2 regions of the Pseudomonas asplenii genome follow, and region 2 is predicted to be linked to the other one. Evidence: predicted binding sites of a transcription regulator. Region 2 holds the regulator's gene; the other holds the start of a gene.
What was found. Region 2 encodes FliA, which starts transcription of late flagellar genes. Its sites were predicted from a motif close to CTAAAGTTTNNNNNNNNNNNGCCGNTAA; they were not measured.

Region 1 (18,166 bases), 1.7 Mb from region 2:
CCTGCTTGTCGATACGCTCGATATCGCTGTTGAACTGCAGCTTCAAGCCTTGCTTGGTCAGTTCTTCGGCCAAGTGTTTACGCACGGCGCCGTCGAAACCGCGCAGGAACAGGTCGCCGCGATACAGCAATTGGGTATCGGCGCCCAGACCGTTGAAGATACCGGCGAACTCGACGGCAATATAGCCGCCGCCGACCACCAGAATGCGCTTGGGCAGTTCCTTGAGGAAAAACGCTTCATTGGAACTGATGGCGTGCTCATGCCCTGCAATCTCCGGGATCTGTGGCCAGCCACCAGTAGCAATCAGAATGTGCTTGGCGCTGTAGCGCTGGCCGTTGACCTCGACCTGATGCGGATCGACCAACTTGCCGTGGCCTTCGAGCAGGGTGACACCGCTGTTGACCAGCAGGTTGCGATAGATGCCGTTGAGGCGGTTGATTTCCTTGTCCTTGTTGGCGATCAGCGTCGCCCAGTCAAAGTTCGCCTCGCCCAACGACCAGCCAAAGCCCTTGGCCTGTTCAAATTCCTCGGCGAAGTGCGATCCGTAGACCAGCAACTTCTTGGGCACGCAGCCGACGTTGACGCAGGTCCCGCCCAGATAACGGCTTTCAACCACCGCCACCTTCGCCCCGAAACCGGCGGCAAACCGCGCCGCACGTACACCGCCGGAACCGGCGCCAATCACAAACAGATCAAAATCGTAGGCCATTTCTATCTCCTCGGCAGGCATACAGCATAACCGCTGTAGCCTCTCTGGTCAGTTAGCCATTACATAAGGGCGCACAACAAAAAAGCCACCCGAAGGTGGCTTTCTTTACGACGAGACGACGAAGTCGGCAGCTATCAGTAAGCCTTGCCAGTCTTGTAGAAATTCTCGAAGCAGAAGTTGGTCGCGTCGATATAGCCTTCAGCGCCACCGCAGTCGAAACGCTTGCCTTTGAACTTGTAGGCAATCACGCAGCCGTCCTGAGCCTGTTTCATCAGGGCGTCAGTAATCTGGATCTCGCCGCCCTTGCCTGGTTCGGTCTGCTCGATCAGGTTGAAGATGTCCGGGGTCATGATGTAACGGCCGATGATCGCCAGGTTCGATGGTGCATCTTCCGGCTTTGGCTTCTCGACCATGTTGCGTACGCGGTACAGGTCATCACCGATCAGGTCGCCAGCGATCACACCGTACTTGCTGGTTTCCTGTGGGTCGACTTCCATGATCGCAACGATGGTGCAGCGGTACTGCTTGTACAGCTTGACCATTTGCTTGAGTACGCCGTCGCCGTCCAGGTTGACGCACAGGTCATCCGCCAGCACCACGGCGAACGGTTCGTCACCGATCAGTGGACGGCCGGTCAGGATGGCGTGGCCCAGGCCTTTCATTTCGGTCTGACGAGTGTAGGAGAACGAGCACTCGTCCAGCAGGCGGCGGATACCGACCAGGTACTTTTCCTTGTCGGTGCCCTTGATCTGGTTTTCCAACTCGTAGCTGATGTCGAAGTGGTCTTCCAGTGCGCGCTTGCCGCGGCCGGTAACGATCGAGATCTCGTTCAAGCCAGCGTCCAGCGCTTCTTCAACGCCGTACTGGATCAGTGGCTTGTTCACCACCGGCAGCATTTCTTTGGGCATGGCTTTAGTCGCTGGCAGGAAGCGAGTACCGTAACCGGCTGCTGGGAACAAGCATTTCTTGATCATATGAGTCCTTAAAAAGGGCGGTGTGTACGAGTTTCGGCGCAGTCTAATCAGGCGGCAGTCACCTTACAATGCCCCGCTGATAGCATACTGACGTCAACATAGAGAAAAATCGCGGCAGATAGTTCCAAAACATTGGAAAATTGTCCGATGCCCGGCAGGGGCAGACCCCGACGCTCCCTGTCCAGCACACTGCCGACGAATTGATTCTAGCGGCAGATAGCGGTTCGTGCCGGGTTCTGCGCTATCATCCTGACATTCCCCTGATGAGTGAGATGGATCGATGTCGGCAGCAAAGAAAGTGAACGGTTACCTGATTACCCAAGCGGCAGATGGCCAATGGTGGGTTGCCGGTGACGACGGCGAGCAGATTGCCGGACCGTTCGCGACCGAGGCCCTGGCCAGTGAAGTCGCCTCGGTGTTCGAAGACACCCCTGCCCCGTCTGCCAAACGTCGCGAAAAATAAAGGCTGAATGACATGAAGCGTTTTCTGGCACTGCTCGCGGTACTGGCCCTGGCGGGATGCGCAACGGCCTCCAAAACCTACCTGAACAATGGTCAACAAGGTCTGGAAATCGACTGCTCCGGCGAGGCGATGTCCTGGGCCAAATGCTACGAAAAGGCCAATGACTCCTGCGCGGGCACTGGCTACACCATCGTCGGCACCGACGGCACTCCGCAACCCAAGGAGAGCGACAAGACCCTCGGTGTGGATGTCGGAAATTTCAAGAGCCGCAGCGTCATCGTCATCTGCAAGTGACCCGGGCGTTCAGGCCAGCTCAGGGCTGGCCTGAAATACAACGGGTTGCCGCATCCAGGACCGCACTGGAGCGCAACGGGTTGTTCGACATACTCTCGTAGAGCCGGATGCTGCTGCCGTTGGAGCGCTCTTCGATGTCGAGCAGCGCAGCCGGCGAAGTCGACAGGCGATCGCGTACCACCATCTTGATTCCGTTCTTGTGCGGGGTCATCAACGATGGACCACGACTCTTGTTCAGAATGGTGTCCACACAATGAGCGTATTCATTAGGCTTCTTGCCCGATATCACATTCAGCGTCGGCGGCGTCTGCTGAATATCCGAAACACTTGCACACCCCCCCAACGCCAGCACCACAGCGATCCAAGTGCCCCACTTCATGAAAAACCCTCCAATAAAGACGCTCCGACAGCATCAACACGAATTTTCTCCCTGGTGGCGTAGAATTTAACCCAACTTCTATGGCGACAAAGCAGTGTAATCCGTCAGACTTGTTACCCTACCCGCAGAATTAACCCATCGTAGCCGCAAAATCGTGCTGCGCTACGTGCTATCTTTTTGATTTTGTAGAAAAAGCCTTCTGGAGGCGGTCATGAAATTCATCCACCAGCGCGAGCACCTCAACGAAGACGACATTGTCGTGATCGAGTGCTCCCAGAACTGCAATATCCGCCTGATGAGCGATGCCAACTTTCGCAGCTTCAAGAACGGCGGTCGTCACAGCTATCACGGCGGCGCCTTCGACACCTTTCCCGCGAGGATCACCGTACCCAGTACCGGCTTCTGGAACATCACGCTGGACACCGTGGTCACCAAACGGGCGATCAGTGTCACCCGCAAGCCGACCATGAAGCATTCGATCCGCATCATCCGCCGCTCCAGCTCGAAACTGCGCTGAGTCCAGGCACTGCCCCTCCTTCTTACATGAGTGGAATGACCGTGACTACCCGATACGTCATCAAATACACCCTCAACGGCGAACGCCGTTTCGAATTCGCCCAGTTGGAAAACGGCACTGAAGCCGAGGCCCGCACCGTGCTGGAAGCGATGCATGGCGCAGACGATGTGATCAGCGATGTGAAAGTCAGCAAGGCGCTGTAAGACATACGCATGAGCCTCGATCTGTTTGCCGATGAAGACCTGCGGCAACCCGAACGCCACGAGCGGATCGGCGAACAATCCTGGGTACTGCGTGGCTTCGCCCTGCCCCGGGTCGAGCACCTGCTCCCCGCCCTGCGTGAGGTCATCCGCCAGGCGCCGTTTCGCCAGATGGTCACTCCGGGCGGTTTCACCATGTCCGCCAGCCTGAGCAGTTGTGGCGCCTGGGGCTGGACCAGCGACCGCCACGGCTATCGCTACAGCGCTCTCGACCCACAAAGCGGCCTGCCCTGGCCGGCCATGCCCGAGGTGATCCGGCAACTGGCGGTGGACGCGGCCGAGGCTGCAGGGTTCGAAAACTTCGCGCCCGATGCCTGCCTGATCAATCGTTATGTGCCGGGGGCCAAGATGTCCTTGCATCAGGACCGTAACGAACGCGACCTCAACGCCCCGGTGGTATCGGTTTCGCTGGGCCTGCCGGCGATGTTCCTGTTTGGCGGCCATGACCGTGCCGACAAGAGCCAACGCATTCCATTGCTGCATGGCGACGTGGTGGTCTGGGGTGGCGTCGACCGCCTGCGCTTTCACGGCATCCTGCCGATCCGGGAGGGCCACCACCCCGTTTTGGGCGCGCAACGCATCAACTTCACCCTGCGCACTGCCGGCCAGCCTTGATCGGCGGGTTCTGATTCGCCGTCATCGGGCAAGAGTCTTTTACCAAACCGTCACTGGCCTTGCCGCTGGCATTCCTGATACAAGCTTGTGTTGTTCTCGTCTTAATCCCTTTATCTGCCCCGGAGAGAAGTCGTCATGAGCAACTGGCCCGATACCCGCCTGCTTGACCTGTTCGGCATCCAGCAACCGATCATCCAGGGCCCCATGGCCGGTGCAACGACGCTCGCCATGATGGTCGGCGTCGCCAAGGCGGGAGGCCTGGGCTCGTTGCCTGCCGCCATGCTGACCCCGGAACAGATCCGCCAGCAGACCGAAGCGTTTCGCCGCGCGGTCCAGGCGCCCTTGAACATCAACTTCTTCTGCCACCAACCGCCCACACCGGATCCGGAACGGGAGAAGCGCTGGAAGGAGCGCCTGGCGCCCTACTACCGTGAACAAGGTCTGGACTTCAATGCGCCGACACCCGTCTCCAGCCGGGCACCGTTCGATGAAACCAGTTGCCAGTTGGTGGAAGAGCTGCGCCCGGAGATCGTCAGCTTTCACTTCGGCCTGCCGCCCAAGCCCCTGCTCGATCGGGTCAAGGCCACCGGCGCGCTCGTCATTGGCTGCGCCACCACCGTGGATGAAGCACGCTGGCTGCAGGAACGCGGCTGCAACGCGATCATCGCCATGGGCAACGAAGCCGGTGGCCATCGCGGGATTTTCCTCAGCAACGATCTCAACACCCAGGTCGGCACCATCGCGCTGGTGCCGCAGATCGTCGATGCGGTGAAGGTGCCGGTGATTGCCGCTGGCGGAATCGGCGATGCCCGGGGGATTGCCGCAGCCTTCATGCTGGGTGCCAGTGCGGTGCAGTTGGGTACCAGCTACCTGTTCACCCCGGAAGCGAAGATCTCGGCATCTCACCAGCAGGCACTGCGCACAGCCAAGGAAAGCGAGACGGCCCTGACCAACCTCTTCACCGGCCGGCCGGCGCGCGGGATCATGAACCGGGTCATGCGTGAGCTGGGGCCGATCAGTGACATGGCGCCAGCGTTTCCATTGGCTGGCGGCGCGCTGATGCCCCTGCGGGCCAAGGGCGAAGCGGACTTCAGCAACCTGTGGTCGGGCCAGGCGCTGCGGCTGGCGGTGGAACTGCCTGCCGAGGAGCTGACCCGGCAACTGGCGCAACAGGCATTGACCAGGCTAAAGGGCCATTGACCTCATGGAATGGCCGCCTCCGGCGGATCGCCAGCAAGCCGGCTCCCACGAGTATTTCTGTGTACGCAGAATGTGTGCCCGGCGCAGTATGAATGTGGGAGCCGGCTTGCTGGCGATCCGCCCAGGGCGGCCATCCAACCGTGTACCAACCCTTCCGCTCGCCATGGCCATGAAATCGCTATATATTTCACTATATAGCGATTCATCTCATTCGGCGTCGCACACAACTTATAACAAACGACGCCAGCGCCAAGACCTTTGAACGGAGCTGCTTCATGATCCCTCGTGCCTCACGCCTTGCCCCGACCTGCCTGGCCGCCCTGCTCGGGATGTTCGCCGTCGCCTCGGCCCAGGCCGACGAAGTGCAGGTGGCGGTCGCCGCCAACTTCACCGCGCCGATCCAGGCCATTGCCAGCGATTTCGAGAAAGACACCGGGCACAAGCTGGTCGCCGCCTATGGCGCCACCGGCCAGTTCTACACCCAGATCAAGAACGGCGCACCATTCGAAGTGTTCCTCGCCGCCGACGACACCACTCCGGCCAAGCTGGAGAAGGAAGGCGAGATCGTCGCCGGCTCACGCTTCACCTACGCCATCGGTACCCTGGCGCTGTGGTCGGCCAAGGACGGTTACGTCGATGCCAAGGGCCAGGTGCTCAAGGACAACCACTACCAGCACCTGTCCATCGCCGACCCGAAAGCTGCGCCCTATGGCCTGGCCGCCACCCAGGTACTGGCCAAGCTGGGCCTGACCGACAAGGTCAAGGACAAGCTGGTCACCGGCCAGAACATTACCCAGGCTTACCAGTTCATCTCCACCGGCAATGCCGAACTGGGCTTCGTCGCCCTGTCGCAGATCTACAAGGACGGCAAAGTCACCAGCGGTTCGGCCTGGATCGTCCCGGCCGATATGCATGAAGCGATCAAGCAGGACGCGGTGATCCTCAACAAGGGCAAGGACAACGCCGCCGCCAAGGCACTGGTGGAATACCTCAAAGGCCCGAAAGCCGCAGCCATCATCAAATCCTACGGCTACACACTGTAAATGCCACTCGACAGCAGCGACCTCGCGGCGATCTGGCTGACGCTGAAACTGGCGTCACTGACCACGACAATCCTGTTGCTGATCGGGACGCCAATCGCCCTGTGGCTGGCCCACACCCGATCCTGGCTGCGCGGCCCGATCGGCGCGGTGGTGGCCCTGCCGCTGGTACTGCCGCCGACGGTGATCGGCTTCTACCTGCTGCTGGCCTTCGGGCCCCACGGGTTCATCGGGCAGTTCACCCAGGCCATTGGCCTGGGCACCCTGACCTTCAGTTTCACCGGGCTGGTCATCGGCTCGGTGATCTACTCGATGCCGTTCGTGGTGCAACCTCTGCAAAATGCCTTCAGTGCCATTGGCACCCGTCCCTTGGAAGTGGCGGCAACCCTGCGCGCCAATCCCTGGGACACCTTCTTCAGCGTGGTCCTGCCCCTGGCACGACCCGGCTTCGTCACCGCCGCGATCCTCGGCTTCGCCCACACCGTCGGCGAGTTCGGCGTGGTGTTGATGATCGGTGGCAATATCCCGGAGAAAACCCGCGTGGTTTCGGTACAGATCTACGACCACGTCGAGGCCATGGAATACCTCCAGGCCCACTGGCTGGCCGGAGCCATGCTGGTGTTCTCCTTCATCGTGTTGCTGGCACTGTACTCAAGCCGCAAGACCCGGATGGGCTGGAGCTGAGCCATGACCTCGTCGATACAGGTGCGCCTGCAACGGAGCTACCCGGCATTCAGCCTGGATCTCGACCTGCACCTGCCCGGACGCGGCGTCACCGCGCTGTTCGGCCACTCGGGCTCGGGCAAGACCACCTGCCTGCGCTGCATCGCCGGCCTGGAAAAGGCCCCGCAGGCGTTTATCCAGATCAACGACGAAATCTGGCAGGACAGCGACCGCCAGCAGTTTGTCCCGCCGCACAAGCGTGCCCTCGGCTACGTGTTCCAGGAAGCCAGCCTGTTCCCGCACCTCTCGGTGCAGGCTAACCTGACGTTCGGCCTGCGGCGTATTCCCCGCGCCGAGCGACGGGTAGACCTGGCCCAGGCCTGCGAACTGCTGGGCATCAGCCACCTGCTGGAACGCCACCCGCAACACCTCTCGGGCGGCGAACGCCAACGCATCGGCATCGCCCGCGCGCTGCTCACCAGCCCGAAGCTGCTGTTGATGGACGAACCCCTTGCCGCACTCGACAGCCAGCGCAAAAACGAGATCCTGCCCTACCTCGAACGCCTGCATGACGAGCTGGAGATCCCGGTGCTCTACGTCAGCCATTCCCAGGATGAAGTCGCGCGCCTGGCCGACCATATCGTTCTGCTCGCCGACGGCAAGGCACTGGCCAGCGGCCCGATTGGCGAGACCCTGGCGCGGCTCGACCTGCCCCTGGCCCTGGGCGATGATGCCGGCGTGGTGATCGCCGGCCAGGTCAGCGCCTACGACGCGGATTACCAACTGGTCACCCTGCAACTGCCCGGCAGTGCGTGGAGCATGCGCGTGGCCCATGCCCCATTGGCCATTGGCAAGCAACTGCGTTGCAAGGTCCAGGCACGGGACGTGAGCCTCAGCCTGCAGGCGGAAGAACACAGCAGCATCCTCAACCGCCTGCCCGTGACCGTGACTGGCGAAACCGCCGCGGACAACAGTGCCCATGTACTGGTCAGGCTCGATGCCGACGGCAGCCCGCTGCTGGCGCGGATCACCCGTTACTCGCGCGACCAATTGCAGCTGCGGCCCGGGCAACGGCTGTGGGCGCAGATCAAGGCGGTGGCCGTACTGGCCTGATAAAAGGCACCTCTGGACACGGCTGCGGTCCATCAGTCATACCGCCTGATTTTCTATCAAGGACGCCGCCATGCCCGATGCTTCAGCGCCCGTCGAACTGCCTGCCGAGCTGCATTACGTCGACGACACCCAGCCTGGCATCCGCCGCAGGAAATCGCGCAACCGCTTCGCCTACTTCACCGCAACCGGAGAACGCATTCGCGACCCGCAGGAAATCCAGCGCATCAATGCGCTGGCCGTGCCGCCGGCCTACACCGATGTGTGGATCTGCGCCGACCCGCAAGGCCATCTGCAGGCAACCGGTCGCGATGCCCGGGGCCGCAAGCAATACCGTTATCACCCGCGCTGGCGGGAGATCCGCGACCAGGACAAATACGCGCGGCTGCTGGCCTTCGGCAAGGCGCTCCCGAAGCTGCGGCAACAATTACAGCACATCCTCGCAAGACCCGGCTTCAACCGCGACAAGGTCATGGCCACCGTGATCAGCCTGCTCGACGCCACTCTGATCCGCATCGGCAACAGCCGCTATGCCCGGGAAAACCGTTCCTACGGTCTGACGACCTTGCGTAACCGTCATGTCGAGATCAACGGCAGCGCAATGATCTTCCAGTTTCGCGGCAAGAGCGGCGTCGAGCACCGAGTCACAGTCAAGGACCGGCGCCTGGCCACGGTGCTCAAACGCTGCCTGGAACTGCCGGGCCAACACCTGTTTCAATATCTGGACGAAAACGGCGAGCGACATGTCGTCACTTCCTCGGACGTCAACGCCTGCCTGCATGAGCTGACCGGCGCCGACTTCACCGCCAAGGATTTCCGCACCTGGGCCGGCAGCGCCATGGCCCTGGCCATGTTGCGCGAACTACAGTGGGAACCGGAAACCGAGGCAAAGAAACAGATCGTCGAAATGGTCAAGAGTGTTTCCAGGCAGTTGGGCAATACCCCGGCCGTCTGCCGCAAGTGCTATATCCATCCAGGTGTCCTTGAAGCCTTCGTCCTTGGCGAGTTGGCCGAACTGCCCAAGCCGCGGATGCGCAAGGGATTGCATCGGGAGGAAGTCAGCCTGGCGATGTTCCTGCAGGCCAGACATGAGGCTGCTGTGGCGCAGACAAAACACCCTTCGCAACGGAGTCACCGATGACGGAAAAACCTGCGGCAAGCGCTTTCGATACCGTTGAAGGCCAACGTCTCAAGGGCGAAAACGCCAGCGAATGGCGCGAATGGGGCCCCTACCTCAGCGAGCGGCAATGGGGCACGGTGCGCGAGGACTACAGTGCCGACGGCGACGCCTGGGCCTACTTTCCCCACGACCATGCCCGCAGCCGGGCCTACCGCTGGGGCGAGGATGGCCTGGCCGGATTCTCCGACAAGTCCCAGCACTGGTGCCTGGGCCTGGCCCTGTGGAACGAACACGACCCCATTCTCAAGGAGCGGCTGTTCGGCCTGACTAACGCCGAAGGCAACCACGGCGAGGACGTCAAGGAGCTGTACTTCTACCTCGATGGCGTTCCCAGCCATGCGTACATGCGCATGCTCTACAAGTACCCGCAGGCCGCCTTCCCCTACAACGACCTGGTGACGGAAAACGCCCGCCGCGGCCTCGGTGATGCCGAATACGAGATCCTCGACACCGGCGTGTTCGAGGACGACCGTTATTTCGATGTCACGGTCGAGTACGCCAAGCAGGGCCCGAACGACATCGTCATGCGGATCAGCGTGCACAACCGCTTCCACCAACCCGCCCGCCTGCGGGTATTACCGCAACTCTGGGCGCGCAACGACTGGAGCTGGAACGAGCATGCCCGGCGGCCGAGCCTGAGCCTGCTGGGTGAGCGGGTCGACGCCCGGCACCCCGGCTGCGACCCGATGCAAGCCAGCGCCTGGGGCGATGCGCCTTTCGAATGGCTGTTCTGCGAGAACGAAACCAACACCCGCCGCCTGGAAGGTTCGCAGGCCGACGGACCGTTCAAGGATGGCATCAACGACCATGTGGTCAGCGGCGCCCCAAGCACTCGCCGGGACAGCGGGACACGGGTGGCCGCGCACTTCTGCCTGCAGCTGCAAGGCGGGGAAACCCGCACGGTCCATCTGCGCTTCGCGCCACCCGAAGCGCCCCAGATCAATGCCCGTCGCCTGTTCGAAACCCGTCGCCAGGAGGCCGATGATTTCTACGCGGCCCTGCAGGACGGACTCACCGACGCCGATGCCCGCCTGGTCCAGCGCCAGGCCCTGGCCGGCCTGCTGTGGTCCAAGCAACTCTACTACTTCGACGTAAACCAGTGGCTCGACGGCGACCCGGCCCAACCACGGCCGCCAGCCGAGCGCTTGACTCGACGCGACAGCCACTGGCGACACCTGTCGAACTTCGACATCGTCTCCATGCCGGACAAATGGGAGTACCCCTGGTACGCCTCCTGGGACCTGGCTTTCCAGGCCGTGGCCTTCGCCCTGATCGATCCGGGCTTTGCCAAGCAGCAACTGCTGCTCCTGGTCAAGGATCGCTTCATGCACCCCAACGGCCAGTTGCCGGCCTATGAATGGAGTTTCGATGATGCCAATCCGCCCGTGCATGCCTGGGCCTGTTGGCAGGTCTACCAACGGGAGAAGCAACTGACCGGCAGCGGCGACCAGGATTTTCTCGAACGGGTCTTCCACAAGCTGCTGCTGAACTTCGCCTGGTGGGTCAACCGCAAGGACGCTGAAGGCCGCAACCTGTTCCAGGGCGGCTTCCTGGGGCTGGACAACATCGCCCTGTTCAACCGCTCCGACGACCTGCCCCCCGGTTACACCCTCGACCAGGCCGACGGCACCGCCTGGGTAGCGGCCTACGCCCTGGACATGATGCGCATCGCCCTGGAACTGGCCAAACACAATGCGGTGTACGTGGATATCGCCGTGAAATTCTTCGAGCACTTCCTGTACATCGCCGGGGCGCTCAATCGGGTCGACGACAGCGCCGAAGGGCTCTGGGACACCCAGGACGAGTTTTTCTATGACGTGCTGCAGCACCCGGACGGTCGCAGTGAGCCGGTACGCCTGCGCTCCATCGTCGGGTTGATGCCGTTGTTCGCCGTGCTGGTGCTGGAAGAACGTGAACACCAGGACCTGCCCGGCCTGCGCAACCGACTGTTGGGCTTCATGCACCACCGTCCGGACCTGGCAGCATTGGTTTCACGCTGGAACGAACCGGGAGACGGCAACCGTCTGTTGCTGGCATTGCTACGTGGCGAACGGACCAAGAACCTGCTCAAGCGCATGCTCGATGAAGCCGAGTTTCTTTCCGAATTCGGCATCCGCTCGATGTCCCGCGTGTTCGCCGACCAACCACTGGCGATGCAACTCGAAGGCAAGAGCCTGAGCGCCCGCTATCAGCCGGCAGAATCCGATTCGCGGCTGTATGGCGGCAACTCCAACTGGCGTGGGCCGTTGTGGATGCCGATCAACTACCTGCTGATCGAATCGCTACGTGAGTTTCACCGCTATTACGACGACCACTTTTCGGTGGAGTACCCCAGCGGCTCCGGTTACCTGGCGACCCTTGAAGAAGTGGCCGACGGGCTGGGCCGACGACTGACCTCACTGTTCCTGCTCGACGAAGACGGCCGCCGCCCGGCCATGGCGGCCTACCCGCAGTTGCAGGCCGATCCGGCGAGCCGCGACCTGGTGCTGTTTCACGAGTACTTCCACGGTGATAACGGGCGCGGCCTTGGCGCGTCCCACCAGACCGGCTGGAGTGCGCTGGTGGCGTTACTGCTGCAGCCGCGCCGCTGATCCGATCCAGGAAGTCGTATGGCGGGTAGAACAGGCCATGGCGGGTGACAGACTGCAACGGGCAAACCCTCGCCGCCGATGCCGGTTTTGCTGCTGCACCGCCCCTGCGGCTCTGCCACCGTGCGCCTTCAAGGTCAGCACGGAGAGCCAGGATCATGACCCAACAACATACCGTCGAAGTGCTGCTGCGCCCTGCCGTGGAACTGTACACCGTCGCGGTGTGCCTGCTCGGTATCGGCGTCTGCCTGTTCGCGCCCTGGGTGCTGGGTCTGACACCGTTGTTCGGTGCCGTGACGGCACTCCTCTATCTGGCTCTTGGCTGGTGCCGTCTGCGCCAGGCGCTGACAGTGTTGCGCTTTCGCCGCAATATCCGCCGCCTGCCGCGCTATGTGATCACCAGCCACTGCATCCCGGTCAGTCAGCAGCGACTGTTTGTCGGCATCGGTTTCAAATGGGAACAACGCCATACCCAAAGATTGATGCAGACCTACCGTCCGGAGTTTCGCCGCTATGTCGACCCCGCTCCGCTGTTCCAGCAGGCTCGCCGCCTGGAGCGACGTCTTGAGCATGCGACCTTTCCCTGGAGCCTGATCCCCCGCCTCACCGCCTGGGACAGCCCACTCAACCCGGTCCGTCCGCTGCCCCCCGTAGGCGGTTCTGCCCGCCTGCACGGCGTAGAACCCAGTGAGGTCGAGGTTTCCCTGCCGCTCGGTGAGCGCGTCGGCCATAGCCTGGTGCTGGGCACCACACGGGTCGGTAAAACCCGCCTGGCCGAGCTGTTCATCACCCAGGACATTCGCCGGGTCAAACAGGGCGACGCAGGCCCGGAGTTCGAACCGGTCATCGTCTTTGACCCCAAGGGCGATGCCGACCTGCTCAAGCGCATGTATGTCGAAGCCCGCCGCGCCGGACGCGAGAAGGAATTCCATGTCTTTCATCTCGGCTGGCCGGATGTCTCCGCCCGCTACAACGCCGTCGGCCGCTTCGGGCGAATCTCCGAGGTCGCCAGCCGAATCTCCGGGCAACTCAGCGGCGAAGGCAGCAGCGCCGCGTTTCGCGAGTTCGCCTGGCGTTTCGTCAACATCATCGCCCGGGCCCTGGTGGAACTAGGCACCCGCCCGGACTACCTGAAGATCCAGCAGCACGTGATCAACATCGATGCCTTGTTCATCGACTACAGCCACTATTACTTCACCCGCCATGACCCGGACGCCTGGGAATCGATTGCCAGCCTCGAAGGCAAACTCAACGAAAAGAACACTCCGCATAACCTGCGCGGCCGCCAGCCACGGGTGACGGCGATCGACCAGTACCTCTCACGCACCCGGATCGCCGACCCGGTGCTGGACGGCCTGCGTTCCGCCGTGCGCTACGACAAGACCTATTTCGACAAGATCGTCGCTTCGCTGCTGCCCTTGCTGGAAAAACTCACCACCGGACGCATGGCCGAACTGATCTCCCCCGACTACAGCGACCTCGACGACCCCCGGCCGATCTTCGACTGGATGCAGGTGATCCGTAAACGGGCGGTGGTGTATGTCGGGCTCGATGCGCTGTCCGATCCCGAGGTGGCCGCAGCGGTGGGCAACTCGATGTTCGCCGACCTGGTCTCGGTGGCCGGCCATATCTACAAATTCGGTGTCGATGACGGGCTGCCCGATGCCGACCGCGAACAGAAGATTCCGATCAACCTGCACGCCGACGAATTCAACGAACTGATGGGCGAAGAGTTCATCCCGATGATCAACAAGGGCGGCGGCGCCGGCATCCAGGTCACGGCCTATACCCAGACCCTCAGCGACATCGAAGCGCGGCTCGGCAACCGCGCCAAGGCCGGCCAGGTGGTCGGCAACTTCAACAACCTGTTCATGCTGCGGGTGCGGGAAACCGCCACCGCCGAACTACTGACCCGGCAGTTGCCCAAGGTCGACGTCTACTCGACCACCCTGGTCAGCGGCGCCACCGACAGTTCGGATGTCTCGGGCAGTACCGACTTCACCAGCAATACCCAGGATCGAGTCAGTTCCACCAGCGTCCCGCTGATCGAGCCGGCACACATCGTCAGCCTACCCAAGGGCCAGGCCTTCGCCCTGATCGAAGGCGCCAACCTCTGGAAAGTCCGCATGCCCCTGCCCGCCCCCGACCCGGATGACTGCATGCCCAAGGACCTGCAGACCCTGGCTACGCACATGCGCAGGCGTTATGTCGACGGTGGTGGCGAGTGGTGGAGCGCCTCGACAGCCCCCAGCTCATCCTGATCGGCCTAGGCTTCCCCTGCCAGCGCAACCTCTTCAAGCGGCCGATGCTGACGCGCCGTCACCAGGCCGATAAAGGAAATCGCCAACGCCAGGACGATGGTCGAGGTCACTTCCGTGCGGTGCTCGGGCGTGATCATCATCACCGCCAGCGCTGCACAGATGAAGACGATTACCAGATAGGTCAGCCACGGAAACAGCCACATGTGGAAGGCCAGTTCGATGTTCTGCCGCTGCAACCGTCTGCGCATGCGCAGCTGTGATATCGCAATCACCAGATACACCAGCAAGGCGATGGCCCCGGAACTGGCCAACAGGAAGTCGAACAGGCCAGCGGGGGCGAAGTAGCTGAACAGGGTCACACCGGCACCGAGCACACTGCTGGCGATGACCGCCGCGCGTGGCACACCGGCCAACGACGTACGCTTCAGCGGCCGGGGTGCATCGCCGCGCCTACCCAGCGAAAACAGCATGCGCGAGGCAATGTAGATCGACGAGTTCATGCAACTGGCCACGGCGATCAGCACCACCGCGTCCACCATGAATTTGGCATGGGGAATGTTCATCAGCTCCAGTGCCCGCTGATAGGACCCCACCGACGTCAGGTGCGGGTCGTCCCAGGGCACCACGGAGATGACCACGAAGATCGACAGCAGGTAGAACACCCCGATGCGCCAGATCACCGAGCGCGTCGCCTTGGCGATGTTCTGTGCCGGGTTGTTGGATTCGGCTGCGGCAATGGTCACCGCCTCGGTGCCGATGAAACTGAACATGATGGTGATGAACGCACCGACCACCGCCGACAGGCCGTTGGGGGCAAAGCCGCCGTGCTGCTCCATGAGCCGGCTCAGACCGCTGGCCTCGCGCTCGGGAATCCAGCCCATCAGCACCGCAAAGCCCAAACCGATGAAGCCGATGATCGCCACGACCTTGGCCATCGCGAACCAGAATTCGAACTCGCCATACTTGGACACGCTGAACAGGTTGGTCACCACCAGCAGCACGATCGACAGCAAGGCGAACAGCCAGGCATCGACCTGCGGGAACCATTGGTTCAGCACGTGCCCGGCAGCAAGGGCCTCGATCGGAATCACCAGTACCCAGAACCACCAGTAGAGCCAGCCGATGGTGAAACCGGCCCAACGGCCAATGGCCTGGTCGGCGTAGGTCGAGAAGGAACCGGTGTCCGGATTGGCGACGGCCATCTCGCCGAGCATGCGCATGACCAGCACGACCAACAGTCCGGAAAACAGATAAGCCAGCATCACCGCAGGACCGGCCGCAGCAATCGCATGCCCCGAACCGACGAACAGACCGGCGCCGATGATCCCGGCAATGGACAGCATGGTGACGTGGCGCGGTTTGAAACCCTGCGCCAACTGGCCGTTGGAATCCTTGGGGTGCGGGCTATGCATTATTTTTCTTCCCTGATGTGTCGCAACGAGACGGCACGCCACTTTACGGATTTTCAGCAGAGAGTAAATGTCCTGAGCGCGTCGCCCACCGCTCTGATCTCGACATGCGGCGCGGTACTACGAGGCTCATCTGCGGCGGATGCCAGAACCCTGCAACCCTGATCCAGTTTCCTTGCGGTGACAACCCTACGGCTGTGTAAGCGTGTGCTCATCGCCGCGTGGGCACATCGGGAGACCTGGCTCTCCCTGCCGCCCCGTTGCCGGCGTCTCTCGATCAATCCCTTGAGTACAGACGGCCATGGCAAGCACCACTGAAACGGCAAGAAACCAGCAGGCCTATCGTGAAAAGGGCTTGATCAGCACGTTACTGGGGCTGCCCTTCGCCTTCCTCGGCATCCTGATGGTCGCGTTGTTTTTCAGCATTGTCAGCGAATGGATCGGGCTGTTCTTTTTCTGGCCGCAAGCAGGCTGGCGCCACTCCCAGGACATGCTGAACAGCGAACTCGCGTGGATCTCGGCCACCTACCACGACAGCCTGTGGCTCGATGACGTCGGGCAGAGCGCCCGGCGGATCATCGTACTGACCTACGAGTGGTGCTTCGAGCAAACCGGGCTGATCCACTGGATCAACCGATCCGCCGAGCAGGCTCGCCTGAATAACCGGCAAGGTGTGGGGTTGCTGCATTACCTGGGGCGCGCCTATGTGCACATCGAGGATTACGGGCTGGCGGCGGTGTATGCCGTACTGACCCTCCTGGCGCGCGTCATGATCCTGCTCCTGAGCCTTCCTCTGGTGCTGAGCGCCGTCTTCACCGGAGTGGTGGATGGCCTGGTACGCCGGGACCTGCGGCGCTTTGGTGCGGGGCGAGAGTCCGGTTTCATCTATCACCGCGCCAAGCGGCTGATAATCCCGCTGTGGGTCGCCCCCTGGATCATTTATCCCGCACTGCCGATCAGCGTGAATCCACTGTTGATCCTGTTGCCTGGCGCGATTGCCCTGGGCCTGATCGCGAGCATCGCGGTGGGCAGCTTCAAGAAGTACCTCTAAAGGACTCATCGTCCGCTCAAACAGGTTACCGGGCATACGGATCTAAGCCTGCCCGCCCTCATAAAGACCTGGATTTGTCCCCGAGTGCCTTACTTTTATTCGGAGCGACAGGTAAAGCTTTGAGCTTTACCGCCGAAGCAGTTGAACTGAACAGAATAGGGCCAGGATAGGCTCATATCGGGTCATCTTTGGCTTCTTAAAACGTCAACGCAATAGAACGTTTGCCGGAGGTAGCTTTAATCGACATCTGTAAATCCTGAGGTTTGCAATGCTTAAAAACGCTCCTTTGAGTGCAAAACTACTGCTGATACTAATGTTTCCCCTGCTGGGCTTTCTGGCCTTCGCCGGGATTTTCGTGGCAGACAAAAGCGCAACGCTTGGCGCCATGAACCGCGCATTCACCGCGACCAGTACCGCACAGAAACTCAGCGATCTGGTGACCACCCTCCAGCGCGAGCGCGGAGCCAGCGGCGTTTTTATCGGCAGCGGTGGAAAGTCCATGCAGGACAAGCTGCAAATCTTTCGCCAGGAAACCAACAAGGCCGTGGCCGAGATGCGCGCGCAGTCGACCGAGGGTGTTCCCGCTCCGGACAAGGTCGCGCACGCAATGGACGACCTGACGGCCCTGCGCCTGAAAGTCGATACATTGGCGATCAACAACACCGAATCCGGCGCCCTTTTTACCGACCTCATCAAAACCCTGGTCGGCTACACTTATTCGCTGGAAGCCAGCATCGATAATCCACATATCCTGCGCGCCCTGGGCTCGCTCAATCAATTTGTGGACATGAAAGAGCGTGCAGGCCGCGAACGCGTATTGCTGGGCCTGGCGTTCAACCAGAATCGTTTCGACGCCCCCCTGCTGTCACGCTTCAGCCGCAATATGGGTGAGTTCTCTGGCTACTTCGAAGCTTTTCAGCGCTGGTCTCCCGTCGAGTTCAAGAACAAGCTGGATGCCGTACTGCAACAACCCGTGTCACTGGAAGTGGCTCGCCTGCAACGCCTGGGTTTTGATACGCCACTGGGCAACCCGCTCAATATCAAGCCCGAGGACTGGTTCAACGTCGCGACCAGCCGCATCGACCTGATGGCTCAGGTGGAAGCGGAACTGGGCCAGAACGTGGTGGGCCTGGCCAATGATGCACGTCACGAAGCCGAGCGCAGCCTGTATGCGGCAATCGCCATCGTTATCCTGATATCGGTTGTCGTGCTGTGGCTGGCGTTGGTGATCATCCGCAACATCAAGATCGCCGTCGTCGACGTGAACCGTACCCTGGTTTCGCTTTCAACCCGCGACCTCACCGTCAGGACCCAATACACGGGCAAGGACGAGTTTGGCGAGATATCGCGCAACCTGGACAACATGGCCCTGCAGATCAGCGAAGTCATCCGTGAGATCGGCAGCGCCACGGCCCAGGTCGCCACCGCCGCCGAACAGTCTTCCGCCGTGGCA
Region 2 (14,421 bases):
CTGATTACCCTGATCGTCGCCGGGCCGTGGCTGGTACAGAAGTTCATGGAGTACATCCAGTCACTGTACGGCAGCATTCCGCAGGTCATCGGCTGACATGTCGCTGCTTGCGCTGACCGATACGCAGATCAGTACCTGGGTCGCGAGCTTCATGCTGCCGCTGTTCCGGGTCGGTGCGGTGTTGATGACCATGCCGATTTTCAGCACCGCTATGGTTTCGCGGCGTATACGCCTGTATTTCGTCGTGGCCATTACCGTAGCGATCGCGCCGGGCCTGCCGCCGATGCCCGAGGTCCATCCGCTTGATCTGAGCGGATTGATGCTGATCGCCGAGCAGATCATCATCGGTGCCTTGCTCGGTTTCTCCCTGCAGTTGTTCTTCCAGGCCTTTGTGGTGGCCGGGCAGATCGTCGCGATCCAGATGGGTATGGCGTTCGCCTCCATGGTCGATCCGGTCAACGGTGTCTCGACAGCGGTCATCGGGCAGTTTTTCACCATGTTGGTGACCCTGATGTTTCTTGCGATGAACGGCCACCTGGTGGTGTTCGAGGTACTGACCGAAAGTTTTACCACCCTGCCGGTGGGCAGCGGCCTGTCGACCACGGATTTCTGGGAGATCGCCGGCAAGCTCGGCTGGGTGCTCGCCGCGGCGTTGATGCTGGTGTTGCCGGCGATCACCGCACTGCTGGTGGTCAACGTGGGGATGGGCATCATGACCCGGGCTGCGCCGCAGTTGAACATTTTCTCCATTGGTCTCCCGATGACGCTGTCGCTGGGGATGTTGATCCTCTGGATCAGCCTGGGGGACATTCTCAATCAGTATCAACCGCTGGTCGTCGAGGCCTTGCAGTTTTTACGTGAACTTGCACGGGCGCGCTGAGCATGGCAGAGAGCGAGAGCGGTCAGGACAAGACAGAGGACCCCACGGAGAAACGCAAAAAGGACTCCCGGGAAAAGGGCGAGATTGCCCGCTCCAAGGAACTCAATACGCTCGTGGTGATGCTGGCCGGGGCGGGTGGGCTGCTGGTCTTTGGCGGGGCTCTGGCGCAGGAAATGGGCGAGCTGATGCGCCTCAATTTCACCCTGTCGCGAGAAGTGGTGCTCGATCAGCGCTACATGGCGATCTTCCTGCTGCAGTCGGGCAAGCTGGCGATCCTGGCGGTTCAGCCGATTCTGTTGACCTTGCTGATCGCCGCCTTCGTCGGACCGATTTCCCTCGGCGGCTGGTTGTTCGCTGCTGGCAGCATGGCACCCAAGTTCAGCCGGATGAACCCCTTGTCCGGGCTCAAGCGCATGTTCTCGACCAAGTCGCTGGTGGAACTGCTCAAGGCCCTGGCGAAATTCGTCATCGTCCTGCTGGTGGCGCTGTCTGTGCTGTCGTCGGATATCGACGATCTGGTGCGGATTGCCCATGAACCTCTGGAAATGGCCATTATTCACAGTCTGCAATTGGTGGGCTGGAGCGCTTTGTGGATGTCCCTCGGCCTGCTGCTGATCGCGGCGGTCGACGTACCGGTGCAGTTGTGGGAAAGCCACAAGAAACTGCTGATGACCAAACAGGAAGTCCGTGACGAGCACAAGGACCAGGAAGGTCGTCCCGAGGTCAAGCAGCGGATTCGCCAGTTGCAGCGTGAAATGTCCCAGCGCCGGATGATGGCAGCCATTCCTCAGGCGGACGTGGTCATCACCAACCCGACCCACTATGCGGTCGCGCTCAAATACGATTCTGAAAAGGGTGGGGCGCCGATGCTGCTGGCCAAGGGTAATGACTTCCTGGCCCTGAAAATTCGCGAGATCGCGGTCGAGCACGAGATCATGTTGCTCGAATCGCCGGCCCTGGCGCGTTCGATCTACTACTCCACCGAGCTTGAGCAGGAGATTCCGGCCGGTCTTTACCTGGCGGTGGCGCAGGTGCTGGCCTATGTCTACCAGATCCGTCAGTACCGCGCAGGCAAGGGCCGCCGACCAGACCCACTCAAGGAAGACCTGCCGATTCCGCCGGAGCTGCGCCGCGATTCCTGATCGCCATGGATCTTGTTGGGCCCGGCTTGCGGGCGATAGCGACTTGCCAGGCAACAATGATTTCGACAGGAAGATCGAATCGCCAGCAAGCCGGCTCCCACATGGGCTGCCAAACTCCGGCTACCGCCGCATTTTCAACATCCTCGTCATAGTTGGAGAGCTTTTTGCACAAGCAGCTCCACGGCGCCCGCTGGCGTCAAAAGTTTGCTTCAAGGTGACGAGGAAAACCGGTGGATCGCTCTCAACTTATCAACACGGCGCGCAGTAACCTGGTAGGCCTCGGTCGGGGCAACCTGGGTGTGCCGCTGTTGCTGTTGGTCATGCTGGCGATGATGATGTTGCCGGTGCCGGCGTTTCTGCTGGACGTGTTCTTCACCTTCAACATTGCCCTGTCTATCGTCGTCCTGCTGGTCTGCGTCTATGCACTGCGGCCGCTGGATTTCGCAGTTTTCCCGACCATCCTGCTGGTCGCCACGCTGTTGCGCCTGGCCCTGAACGTGGCCTCGACCCGGGTGGTCATGCTCCACGGCCAGGAGGGCCATGCCGCCGCTGGTAAGGTGATCCAGGCATTCGGTGAAGTGGTGATCGGCGGTAACTACGTGGTCGGTATCGTGGTCTTCGCGATTCTGATGATCATCAACTTCGTCGTGGTGACCAAGGGTGCCGGGCGGATTTCCGAAGTGAGCGCACGGTTTACCCTCGATGCGATGCCCGGCAAGCAGATGGCGATCGACGCCGATCTCAACGCCGGCCTGATCGATCAGGCGCAGGCCAAGGCGCGTCGGGCGGAAGTGGCCCAGGAGGCCGAGTTCTACGGTTCGATGGACGGTGCCAGCAAATTCGTTCGCGGTGACGCCATCGCCGGTCTGCTGATCCTGTTCATCAACCTGATCGGCGGTATGGCCGTCGGTATCTTCCAGCACAACATGACCTTCGCCGACGCAGGCAGGGTCTACGCCCTGCTGACTATCGGTGACGGTTTAGTGGCGCAATTGCCATCACTGTTGTTATCCACAGCGGCTGCCATCATGGTGACCCGTGCTTCCGGCTCGGAAGACATGGGCAAGCAGATCAATCGGCAGATGTTCGCTTCGCCCAAGGCCCTCGCCGTGGCTGCTGGCCTGATGGCGGTGATGGGACTGGTGCCGGGCATGCCGCACTTTTCGTTCCTCAGCCTGGCGCTGGTAGCGGGTGGTGGTGCCTATCTGCTCTGGAAGAAACAGAATGTCGCCAAGGTTCAGGCCCTGGCCGAAGTCCAACGCCAGCAGGAACTGCTGCCGTCGCCGGCCCGTGCCATGGAAACCAAGGAACTGGGCTGGGACGACGTGACCCCGATCGATATGATCGGCCTGGAAGTGGGTTATCGCCTGATTCCGCTGGTCGATCGCAACCAGGGTGGGCAATTGCTGGCGCGGATCAAGGGGGTGCGCAAGAAGCTTTCCCAGGACCTCGGTTTCCTGATGCCCACCGTGCATATTCGTGACAACCTCGACCTGGCACCCAGTGCCTACCGCCTGACACTGATGGGGGTAATCCTGGCCGAGGCCGAGATTTACCCGGATCGCGAGCTGGCGATCAACCCGGGGCAGGTCTACGGCACTCTCAACGGCATTACCGCCAAGGACCCGGCTTTTGGTCTGGAGGCGGTCTGGATCGAGATCAGCCAGCGTTCGCAGGCGCAATCTCTGGGCTATACCGTGGTCGATGCGAGTACCGTGGTGGCAACCCACCTCAACCAGATCCTGTACAAGCACTCCAGCGAGCTGATTGGTCACGAAGAAGTCCAGCAACTCATGCAGTTGCTGGCCAAGGGATCGCCAAAGTTGGCCGAGGAACTGGTGCCGGGGATCATTTCCCTGTCGCATCTGCTCAAGGTGTTGCAGGCGCTGCTGGCCGAACACGTGCCGGTACGCGATATCCGCACCATTGCCGAAGCCATCGCCAACAATGCCTCCAAGAGTCAAGATACTGCCGCTTTGGTCGCCGCGGTGCGCGTCGGATTATCTCGTGCAATCGTCCAAAGCATTGTAGGGCTTGACTCTGAGCTGCCTGTGATCACGTTGGAACCCAGGTTGGAACAAATATTGCTCAATAGTCTGCAGAAGGCCGGACAAGGCTCGGAAGAGGGTGTTCTCCTGGAACCGAGCATGGCTGAAAAGCTCCAGCGTTCACTGATTGAAGCTGCCCAGCGTCAAGAGATGCAAGGGCAGCCGGTGATCCTGCTGGTGGCCGGTCCGGTTCGCGCGATGCTTTCGCGGTTCGGGCGTCTGGCGGTACCCAGCCTGCATGTGCTGGCTTACCAGGAAATTCCGGACAACAAGCAAGTGACCATCGTTGCGACAGTAGGGCCCAATGGCTGAGGTAGTGGGTTATGCAAGTTAAGCGTTTTTTCGCCGCCGATATGCGTCAGGCCATGAAGCTGGTTCGTGACGAATTGGGCTCGGACGCAGCCATCATCGGCAACCGCCGGATCGCGGGCGGTGTCGAGCTGACGGCTGCGCTGGACTACAAGCTCTCGGCACTGGCACCACGGGTTCCCAACATGGAGCTCGAGGATGAGCTGCGCAAGACCCAGTCGCGTATTGTCACTGCCCAGGCCGAACTGAGTCTGCGCAGCGAAGGTGACAGCGATGCGAGCACCAACCGCCAACTGTTTGCCGGCCTGCCGTTGACTGCGGCCGAACCGCTCATCGAGCCGACGTTCGATGAGCCACGCCGTCCCGCTCCAGCTCCCGCTGCGGCGGCTCCAGCGGTGGACCAGCGGGTCTTCGACTCGATGCGTTCTGAACTCAACGGCCTGCGCGAACTGTTGGAAGTACAGCTCGGCTCGCTGGCCTGGAACCAGTTGCAAGGTCGCCAGCCGGAGCAGGCCAATCTCTGGCGGCGCCTGCAACGTATCGGTCTGTCCGGTCCGCTGTCGCGGGATCTGCTGGCGCTGATCACTGATATCAAGGAACCTCGCCAAGCCTGGCGCATGCTGTTGGCGCACCTGGCCCGAATGATCGTTACCCCCGAGGTCGAGCCTCTGGAGGAGGGCGGCGTGATCGCCATGGTCGGCCCTGCCGGAATGGGCAAGACCACCACGCTGGCCAAACTGGCGGCGCGCTACGTCCTCAAGTATGGCGCACAGAACATCGCGCTGGTCAGCATGGACAGCTTCCGCATTGGCGCTCAGGAACAACTCAAGACGCTGGGCCGTATTCTCAATGTCTCCGTGACCCACGTCGACCCCGGCCAGTCCCTGGCGCAGGCGCTGGATCCGTTGCTGCGCAAGCGTGTGGTGCTGATCGATACCGCCGGCCTGCAGGCCAGCGACCCGGCCTTGCGCATGCAGTTGGAAAGCCTCGCCGGTCGCGGGATCAAGGCGAAGAATTACCTGGTGCTGGCCACGACCAGTCAGAAGCAGGTGCTCACCGCTGCCTACCACAGCTACAAGCGTTGTGGCCTGGCCGGTTGCATCCTGACCAAGCTGGACGAGACGGCAAGCCTTGGCGAAGTGCTGAGCCTGGCCATCAGCCATGAACTGCCGGTGGCCTATCTGACCGATGGGCCGAGGATTCCGGACGATCTGCATTTGCCCCGTCGCCACCAGTTGGTGAGCCGCGCGGTCAGTGTGCAAATGCAGGAAGAACCCAGCGAAGAGGCCATGGCCGATATGTTCGCTGACATCTACCACAGCCCGTCCAAGCGAGTGGGGTGAGGTAATCATGAAGACGTTGCAATGCATCTACATCGATGGTCTGCCAGGCATTAGGTTCCTTGGGGAACGCGCAGCCAGTTATGTGGCCTTCCGTCTAAGCAAGACAAGGTAAGAAGAGAACATGGGCAGCATGCATCCCGTACAGGTGATTGCGGTGACCGGCGGCAAGGGTGGCGTCGGAAAGACTAACGTGTCAGTGAACTTGTCGCTGGCGCTGGCTGAGCTTGGCCGGCGTGTCATGTTGCTGGATGCCGATCTGGGGCTGGCGAATGTCGACGTTCTGCTGGGACTGACCCCTAAACGGACCCTGGCCGATGTGGTCGAGGGCCGCTGCGAGCTGCGCGATGTGATGCTGCAAGGCCCTGGCGGAATCCGTATCGTGCCTGCGGCCTCCGGGACCCAGAGCATGGTCAACCTCAATCCGGCCCAGCATGCCGGGCTGATCCAGGCGTTCAGCGATATCGGCGACAACCTGGATGTGCTGGTTATCGATACCGCTGCGGGTATTGGTGATTCGGTCGTCAGTTTCGTTCGCGCGGCCCAGGAAGTGCTGCTGGTGGTCTGCGACGAACCCACCTCGATCACCGATGCCTATGCGCTGATCAAGTTGCTCAACCGCGATTACGGCATGAATCGTTTCCGCGTGCTGGCCAACATGGCCCAGAGCCCGCAGGAAGGTCGCAACCTGTTTGCCAAATTGACCAAGGTCACGGATCGTTTCCTGGATGTCGCTCTACAATACGTAGGTGCCGTTCCGTACGACGAATGCGTTCGCAAGGCTGTGCAAAAGCAGCGTGCGGTCTACGAAGCGTTCCCTCGTTCGAAATGTGCCCTGGCGTTCAAGGCTATCGCGCAGAAGGTCGACACTTGGCCGTTGCCCGCCAACCCACGCGGACATCTGGAATTCTTTGTCGAACGTTTGGTGCTTCAAACGAGTGCGGGACCGGTACTATGACTGCAAGTGGCTATCGCATGTATTCCAAGTCGTCGCGTGACAGCCAATATGAATTGATCGAGCGCTACGCGCCCCTGGTCAAGCGGATCGCTTATCACCTGCTGGCGCGGCTGCCGGCCAGCGTCCAGGTCGAGGATCTGATCCAGGCGGGGATGATCGGCCTGCTCGAGGTTTCGACCAAATACGATTCAGGCAAGGGCGCGAGTTTCGAGACTTATGCCGGTATCCGTATCCGTGGGGCGATGCTCGATGAGGTGCGCAAGGGGGACTGGGCACCGCGTTCGGTTCACCGCAATACGCGCATGGTCAGTGACGCAATTCGCTCAATTGAAGCGAAAACCGGTCGTGACGCTAAAGATCATGAAGTTGCAGCCGAACTCCAATTGAGTCTCGATGATTATTACGGGATTTTGAACGATACCTTGGGCAGCCGATTGTTCAGTTTCGACGACCTGTTACAGGACGGCGAGCATGAAGGGTTGCATGAGGATGGCGCGAGTGCTCATCTTGAACCGTCGCGCGATCTGGAGGATGAACGCTTCCAGAGCGCACTGGCGGATGCGATTGCCAATTTGCCGGAGCGTGAGCGGCTGGTGTTGTCGCTGTACTACGACGAGGAACTGAACCTCAAGGAAATCGGTGAGGTGCTGGGGGTCAGCGAATCGCGAGTCAGCCAGTTGCATAGCCAGTGCGCAGCCCGTTTGCGGGGGCGTTTGGGGGAGTGGCGAGCGCGTTGACAGGCAGTGTGTGGGGGGCACTGCGAATGAGACCGATGCAGCGTGTGACGGTGTATTGGCGACTCGGCCGGTGGGGGTTTCCATGCAGTAGGGTACAGAGCCTTGTCGAGTGTTGTGCCGAATTGATTTAACAGCGCGTCCAGGTGCTGAGACGCGTTTAAGACTGCTTGGAGGTCGAATTGAACAAGAACATGAAAATCCTCATTGTTGATGACTTCTCAACGATGCGGCGGATCATCAAAAACCTGTTGCGTGACCTCGGGTTCACCAACACTGTCGAGGCCGACGATGGCATTACCGCTATCCCGGTGCTCAATAGTGGCAGCATCGATTTTCTGGTCACCGACTGGAACATGCCCGGTATGACCGGCATCGATCTGCTGCGCCATGTCCGTGCCGACGAAAAGCTCAAGCACCTGCCGGTCCTGATGGTCACGGCCGAAGCCAAGCGCGAGCAGATCATCGAGGCTGCCCAGGCGGGTGTGAACGGCTATGTGGTCAAACCATTCACGGCCCAGGCGTTGAAAGAGAAGATCGAAAAAATCTTCGAACGCATCGGTTGATGAAGTCCGCCACGGGGGCGCTATGGAGCACAACGAATATTCTCTCGGCGATTTTGAATCGACCCTGAAAAAACATGCTCGCGAGCTTGTTGAAAGCCTTGAAAAAGGCCGCTTCGGCGACGCGGTGCAAATGATCCATGAGCTGAACCAGACCCGTGACCGCGGCTTGTATCTGGAAGTCGGCAAGCTGACCCGCGAGTTGCACAGTGCGATCGTCAATTTCCAGATTGATCCCACGATGCCGCAAGCCGAGGAAGTCTCGCAGATCACCGATGCTACCGAACGCCTGTCCTATGTGGTCAGGCTGACCGAGGCGGCGGCCAATCGCACCATGGACCTGGTGGAAAGTGCGACGCCTCGGGTCAATGGCCTGAGCGACGAAGCCAAGGCGCTCAGCGCCGATTGGGGGCGGTTCATGCGACGTGAGGTCGGTGCCGAGGAATTTCGCGCACTGGCTCGGCGGGTCGACGTTTTCCTGACGCGTAGCGAGCAGGAAACCCGGGCCGTTTCGAGCGACCTCAATGACATTCTGCTGGCCCAGGATTATCAGGATCTGACCGGTCAGGTGATCAAGCGTGTCACGCAAATGGTCACCGAAGTCGAAAGCAACCTGCTCAAACTGGTGTTGATGGCCAGCCAGGTGGATCGCTTTGCCGGTATCGAACATGACCGCGAAGAGATCCTCGCGCAAAAAGATCCACAAAAACAAATGGAAAAGGGTGAAGGTCCGCAGATTCATGCCGATAAACGTGAAGACGTTGTGTCCGGCCAGGACGATGTCGACGATTTGCTTTCCAGCCTTGGATTCTAGGAGCACCCATACACATGAGCTTCGGCGCCGATGAAGAGATCCTTCAGGATTTCCTGGTTGAGGCCGGCGAAATTCTTGAGCAACTGTCCGAACAACTGGTTGAGCTGGAAAGCCGACCAGACGACGCAGATCTGCTCAATGCCATTTTTCGCGGTTTTCACACTGTAAAAGGGGGCGCCGGCTTCCTCCAGCTCAACGAGCTGGTGGAGTGCTGCCACATCGCCGAGAACGTGTTCGACATCCTGCGCAAGGGTGAACGTCGCGTCGACTCGGAGCTGATGGACGTGGTCCTGGAAGCACTGGATGCCGTCAATGGCATGTTCAGCGAAGTGCGCGAGCGTGGTCCGATCACCCCCGCGACCCCTGAACTGCTGGCGGCTCTGGCGCGCTTGGCGGAACCCGCCGGGGCGCAAGCGGAGCCGGTGGCCGAGGTCGCGGCCCCTGAGCCGGTGGCCGAGCCGGTTGCCGAAAGCTCATCCGGTGACATCACCGACAACGAATTCGAACTGCTGCTCGACTCGCTCGACGGTGCCGAGGCCAGCGCGCCTGAGGCGACCGAGACGCAGGGCGGGGCTGACAGTGATGAAATCACCGACGCCGAGTTCGAGTCCCTGCTCGACCAACTGCACGGCAAGGGCCAGTTCGCCGCCGACGCCGTGGCAGCCCCGACCCAACCGCCGGCCGCCGAGTCAGCCAAGGCAGCCAAGGCGGAACCTGATAACGGCGATATTACCGACGACGAATTCGAAGCCTTGCTCGATCAGTTGCATGGCAAGGGTTCGTTCAAGGTCGAAGCCATTGATACCACTGCCGCCGCAGCCCAGGCCGCGGAAAAAACCGGAGCGGCCGAGGGTGACCTGATCACCGATCAGGAATTCGAATCCCTGCTCGACGAATTGCACGGCAAGGGCAAGTTCACCGAGGTGGCTGCAACGGCGACTGCCGCTGCGCCAGCGGCAGCCAAGCCAGCTGCCGCTCCTGCTGCCAAGGCTGCGGCGGCAACCCCTGCACCAGCGGCCAAGGCTGCCCCGGCAGCGGCCCCTGCGGCTGCCGCTCCAGCCCCGGCGCGTGCGCCTGCCGCCGCCGCCGGTGCTGGAGAAAAGCCGGTTGCCAGTGAGGCGGAAACCACCGTACGGGTCGATACCGCACGCCTGGACGAGATCATGAACATGGTCGGCGAACTGGTGCTGGTGCGTAACCGCCTGGTGCGTCTGGGGCTCAACAGTGGCGACGAGGCCATGTCCAAGGCAGTGTCCAACCTGGACGTGGTGACTGCCGACCTGCAGACCGCGGTGATGAAAACCCGCATGCAGCCGATCAAGAAAGTCTTCGGCCGCTTCCCGCGCCTGGTTCGCGACCTGGCCCGGCAGTTGAAGAAAGAGATCAACCTGGAACTGGTGGGTGAAGAAACCGACCTCGACAAGAACCTTGTCGAGGCCCTGGCCGACCCACTGGTCCACTTGGTGCGCAACTCGGTCGACCACGGTATCGAAGAGCCGGCCGATCGCGAGGCGATGGGCAAGTCACGCAGCGGTCGGGTCGTGCTCTCGGCCGAACAGGAAGGCGACCACATCCTGCTGTCGATCTCCGATGACGGCAAGGGCATGGATGCCGACGTACTGCGCAGCATCGCCGTGAAGAAGGGCCTGATGGACAAGGATGCGGCGGATCGTCTGAGCGAGACCGACTGCTTCAACCTGATCTTCGCTCCGGGGTTCTCGACCAAGACCGAGATCTCCGATGTGTCCGGTCGTGGTGTGGGCATGGACGTGGTGAAAACCAAGATCGCCCAGCTCAACGGCACCATCAATATCTATTCGACCAAGGGCAAGGGCTCGAAGATCGTCATCAAGGTCCCGTTGACCCTGGCGATCATGCCGACCCTGATGGTCATGCTCGGCAACCAGGCTTTTGCGTTCCCGCTGGTCAACGTCAACGAGATCTTCCACCTCGACCTGTCGCGCACCAACGTGGTCGACGGTCAGGAAGTGGTGATCGTGCGGGACAAGGCGTTGCCGTTGTTCTACCTCAAGCGCTGGCTGGTCAGCTCCGCCGCTCATGAAGAGCAGCACGAAGGCCATGTGGTGATCCTGTCGGTTGGCACCCAGCGCATCGGCTTTGTCGTCGATCAACTGGTTGGTCAGGAGGAAGTGGTCATCAAGCCGCTGGGCAAAATGCTTCAGGGAACCCCGGGCATGTCGGGCGCCACCATCACCGGTGACGGTCGCATCGCGCTGATTCTCGATGTGCCGAGCATGCTCAAGCGTTACGCCGCGCGGCGTATTTGATTCTGGTACGGCGGTGGGGCGTGAGCCCGTCGCCGGGCCTAACGGAGTGTTTATGGTAGTCAAGGTCCTGGTGGTGGATGACTCGGGTTTTTTCCGCCGCCGTGTTTCGGAAATCCTTTCAGCGGATACGAGCATCAAGGTCGTCGGTACGGCGACCAACGGTAAGGAAGCCATTGATCAGGCCCTGGCGCTCAAGCCGGACGTGATCACCATGGACTACGAGATGCCAATGATGGATGGCATCACGGCGGTGCGGCACATCATGCAGCGCTGCCCGACTCCGGTGTTGATGTTTTCCTCCCTGACCCACGAAGGCGCCCGCGTTACCCTTGATGCGCTGGATGCCGGGGCCGTGGACTTCCTGCCGAAGAACTTCGAAGACATCTCGCGCAACCCCGAGAAGGTCAAGCAGATGCTGTGCGAGAAGGTTCACAGCATCTCGCGCAGCAACCGGCGGTTCAGCAGCTATAGCTCCCCGGCGGCGGCACCCACCGCTGCACCGGCACCGTCGAGCACCAGCAGTTTCTCCAGCAGCCATGCTCCAAGCCCGGCACCGGCTCCTGTTCGCAGTACGCCGGTACCCAGCCGTGCGCCCGCAGCCACGGCGACGACTTCGGGCACTCCGAAACGCAAGGCCTACAAGCTGGTGGCGATTGGTACCTCCACCGGCGGCCCGGTGGCCTTGCAGCGGGTGCTGACGCAACTGCCGGCGAACTTCCCGGCGCCGATCGTGCTGATCCAGCATATGCCGGCAGCCTTTACCAAGGCATTTGCCGAGCGTCTGGACAAGCTGTGCCAGATCAGCGTCAAGGAAGCCGAGGATGGCGATATCCTGCGTCCGGGCCTGGCCCTGCTGGCGCCGGGTGGTAAGCAGATGATGGTCGACGCTCGCGGGACGGTGAAAATCCTGCCGGGTGACGAGCGCCTCAACTACAAGCCCTGTGTGGATATCACCTTTGGCTCCGCAGCCAAATCCTACGGTGACAAAGTTCTGGCGGTGGTTCTGACCGGTATGGGCGCCGATGGTCGTGAGGGCGCACGCCTGCTCAAGCAGGGCGGCAGCGCGGTCTGGGCCCAGGATGAAGCAAGCTGTGTGATCTATGGTATGCCGATGGCGATCGTCAAGGCTGACTTGGCCGACGCCGTGTACAGCCTCGACGATATCGGCAAGCACCTGGTCGAGGCCTGTCTCTGATGGATGTGTTGAGCCTCATTGGCATCATCATGGCGTTTGTCGCCATTATCGGCGGCAATTTCCTTGAAGGCGGTCATCTCGGCGCCCTGGCCAACGGTCCGGCCGCGCTGATCGTGCTCGGCGGGACCATCGGCGCTGCATTGCTGCAGTCGCCGATGAGTGCTTTCAAGCGTGCCATGCAGATTCTCATCTGGATCTTTTTTCCGCCCCGGGTCGATCTGGCCGGCGGTGTCGATCGCGTGGTCAACTGGAGCCTGACCGCTCGCAAGGAAGGTCTGCTGGGTCTGGAAAGCGTGGCCGATACCGAGCCCGACACCTATTCGCGCAAGGGCCTGCAACTGCTGGTCGACGGCGCCGAGCCGGAAGCCATTCGCAGTATTCTCGAAGTTGACTTCTTCACCCAGGAAAGCCGCGATATCGAAGCCGCCAAGGTCTTCGAGAGCATGGGGGGCTACGCGCCGACCATCGGTATCATCGGTGCGGTCATGGGCTTGATCCATGTCATGGGCAACCTTGCCGACCCGTCGCAGTTGGGTAGCGGTATTGCCGTGGCGTTCGTCGCGACCATCTACGGCGTGGCCAGTGCCAACCTGGTGCTGCTGCCGATCGCCAGCAAGCTGAAGTCGATTGCCGTGCGTCAGTCGCGTTATCGCGAGATGTTGCTCGAAGGCATCCTGTCGATTGCCGAAGGCGAGAACCCGCGTTCCATCGAATTGAAGCTTCAGGGCTTCATGGACTGATGGAGTAGACATGGCCAGGCGTCGCCACCAGGAAGAGCATGTGAACCACGAGCGTTGGCTGGTTTCCTACGCCGACTTCATCACCTTGCTGTTCGCCTTCTTTGTGGTCATGTACTCGATCTCCTCGATCAATGAAGGCAAGTACAAGATCATTTCCCAGGCGCTGGTTGGCGTGTTCACCGATGCCGACCGCAGTCTCAAGCCGATTCCCATCGGTGATGAGCGGCCGGTGACGGTCAAGCCGGCCGACCCGCTGATCAAGGACGCCGACCAGACCGATGCGGCCTTCGGCCAGGGCGCGGCTGACCCGCTCAAGAGCATCGCCGACGATATCAGCGCAGCGTTCGGCGACCTCATCAGTTCCAATCAGATGACCGTGCGTGGCAATGAATTGTGGGTCGAGATCGAGCTCAACTCAGGCCTGTTGTTCGGCAGTGGCGATGCCTTGCCCAGCGACAAGGCATTCGACATCATCTCCAAGGTGGCGAAGATCCTGAAACCGTTCGATAACCCGATCCATGTCGAAGGCTTCACCGATGACCAACCGATCCGCACGGCGCAGTACCCGACCAACTGGGAGCTGTCCTCGGCGCGCTCGTCGAGTATCGTGCGGATGATGGCGATGGAAGGAGTCAACCCGCAGCGTATGGCGTCGGTCGGTTATGGCGAGTTTCAACCGGTGGCCAATAACGCCACGGCCGAGGGCCGCGCACGCAACCGCCGTGTGGTGCTGGTGGTGTCGCGCAACCTCGATGTCCGGCGCAGCCTGACCGGTACCGGTACGGCCAATGCAACACCCGATGCGGCATTGAAGCGGGCTGGCACACAAACTGCACCGCCAGCGGTAAAGCAAGCGGTACGCGAGAGCTCCGTCAAATCTCCGGCACCTGCTCTATAACTTAGCGCTATTTCTCGGTGGGCCTGATGCCTTGCCGGGAGGAACACACTGAATGAGAGTCTGGGCAGTAGCCAATCAAAAAGGTGGCGTCGGTAAGACCACTTCCTCCATCGCTTTAGCCGGTCTACTGGCTGAGGCGGGCAAGCGTGTGGTCGTTGTCGATCTCGATCCGCATGGTTCGATGACCAGCTACTTCGGTTACGATCCCGACACCCTGGAGCACAGCAATTTCGATCTGTTCCAGCACAAGGGCCAGGTGCCTGACGGCTTGCCGGGCCAGTTGCTGCTGTCGACCAGTGACGAACGTATTTCGCTGCTGCCTTCGAGCACCGCGCTGGCGACCCTCGAGCGTCTCTCGCCGGGCCAGAGTGGTCTGGGGCTGGTGATCGCCAAGAGCCTGGCGCAATTGTGGCAGGAGTTCGACTACGCGGTGATCGACAGCCCGCCACTGCTCGGTGTACTGATGGTCAACGCCCTCGCGGCCAGCCAGCAACTGGTAGTGCCGGTGCAGA

Region 1: the regulator FliA is predicted to act here: its motif matches at 16,825-16,852, upstream of BLU37_RS22910 (methyl-accepting chemotaxis protein).

What each region holds. Positions count from the first base shown of each region.
Region 1 covers NZ_LT629777.1:5,168,315-5,186,480, forward strand. Annotated here, with positions in the region: gene gorA (glutathione-disulfide reductase) at 1-709, opposite strand, end outside; gene galU (UTP--glucose-1-phosphate uridylyltransferase GalU) at 844-1,683, opposite strand; gene BLU37_RS22835 (hypothetical protein) at 1,964-2,146, shown strand; gene BLU37_RS22840 (hypothetical protein) at 2,159-2,440, shown strand; gene BLU37_RS22845 (hypothetical protein) at 2,460-2,819, opposite strand; gene BLU37_RS22850 (DUF1883 domain-containing protein) at 3,031-3,336, shown strand; gene BLU37_RS29275 (hypothetical protein) at 3,378-3,539, shown strand; gene alkB (DNA oxidative demethylase AlkB) at 3,549-4,211, shown strand; gene BLU37_RS22865 (NAD(P)H-dependent flavin oxidoreductase) at 4,347-5,411, shown strand; gene modA (molybdate ABC transporter substrate-binding protein) at 5,687-6,454, shown strand; gene modB (molybdate ABC transporter permease subunit) at 6,455-7,135, shown strand; gene modC (molybdenum ABC transporter ATP-binding protein) at 7,139-8,227, shown strand; gene BLU37_RS22885 (DNA topoisomerase IB) at 8,298-9,365, shown strand; gene BLU37_RS22890 (MGH1-like glycoside hydrolase domain-containing protein) at 9,362-11,995, shown strand; gene traD (type IV conjugative transfer system coupling protein TraD) at 12,151-14,253, shown strand; gene gabP (GABA permease) at 14,259-15,665, opposite strand; gene BLU37_RS22905 (TIGR03747 family integrating conjugative element membrane protein) at 15,964-16,713, shown strand; gene BLU37_RS22910 (methyl-accepting chemotaxis protein) at 17,027-18,166, shown strand, end outside.
Region 2 covers NZ_LT629777.1:3,475,366-3,489,786, forward strand. Annotated here, with positions in the region: gene fliQ (flagellar biosynthesis protein FliQ) at 1-96, shown strand, start outside; gene fliR (flagellar biosynthetic protein FliR) at 98-880, shown strand; gene flhB (flagellar biosynthesis protein FlhB) at 883-2,022, shown strand; gene flhA (flagellar biosynthesis protein FlhA) at 2,253-4,382, shown strand; gene flhF (flagellar biosynthesis protein FlhF) at 4,394-5,722, shown strand; gene fleN (flagellar synthesis regulator FleN) at 5,844-6,677, shown strand; gene fliA (RNA polymerase sigma factor FliA) at 6,674-7,414, shown strand; gene BLU37_RS16025 (chemotaxis response regulator CheY) at 7,606-7,977, shown strand; gene BLU37_RS16030 (protein phosphatase CheZ) at 8,000-8,788, shown strand; gene BLU37_RS16035 (chemotaxis protein CheA) at 8,803-11,076, shown strand; gene BLU37_RS16040 (protein-glutamate methylesterase/protein-glutamine glutaminase) at 11,129-12,271, shown strand; gene BLU37_RS16045 (flagellar motor protein) at 12,271-13,011, shown strand; gene motD (flagellar motor protein MotD) at 13,022-13,909, shown strand; gene BLU37_RS16055 (ParA family protein) at 13,962-14,421, shown strand, end outside.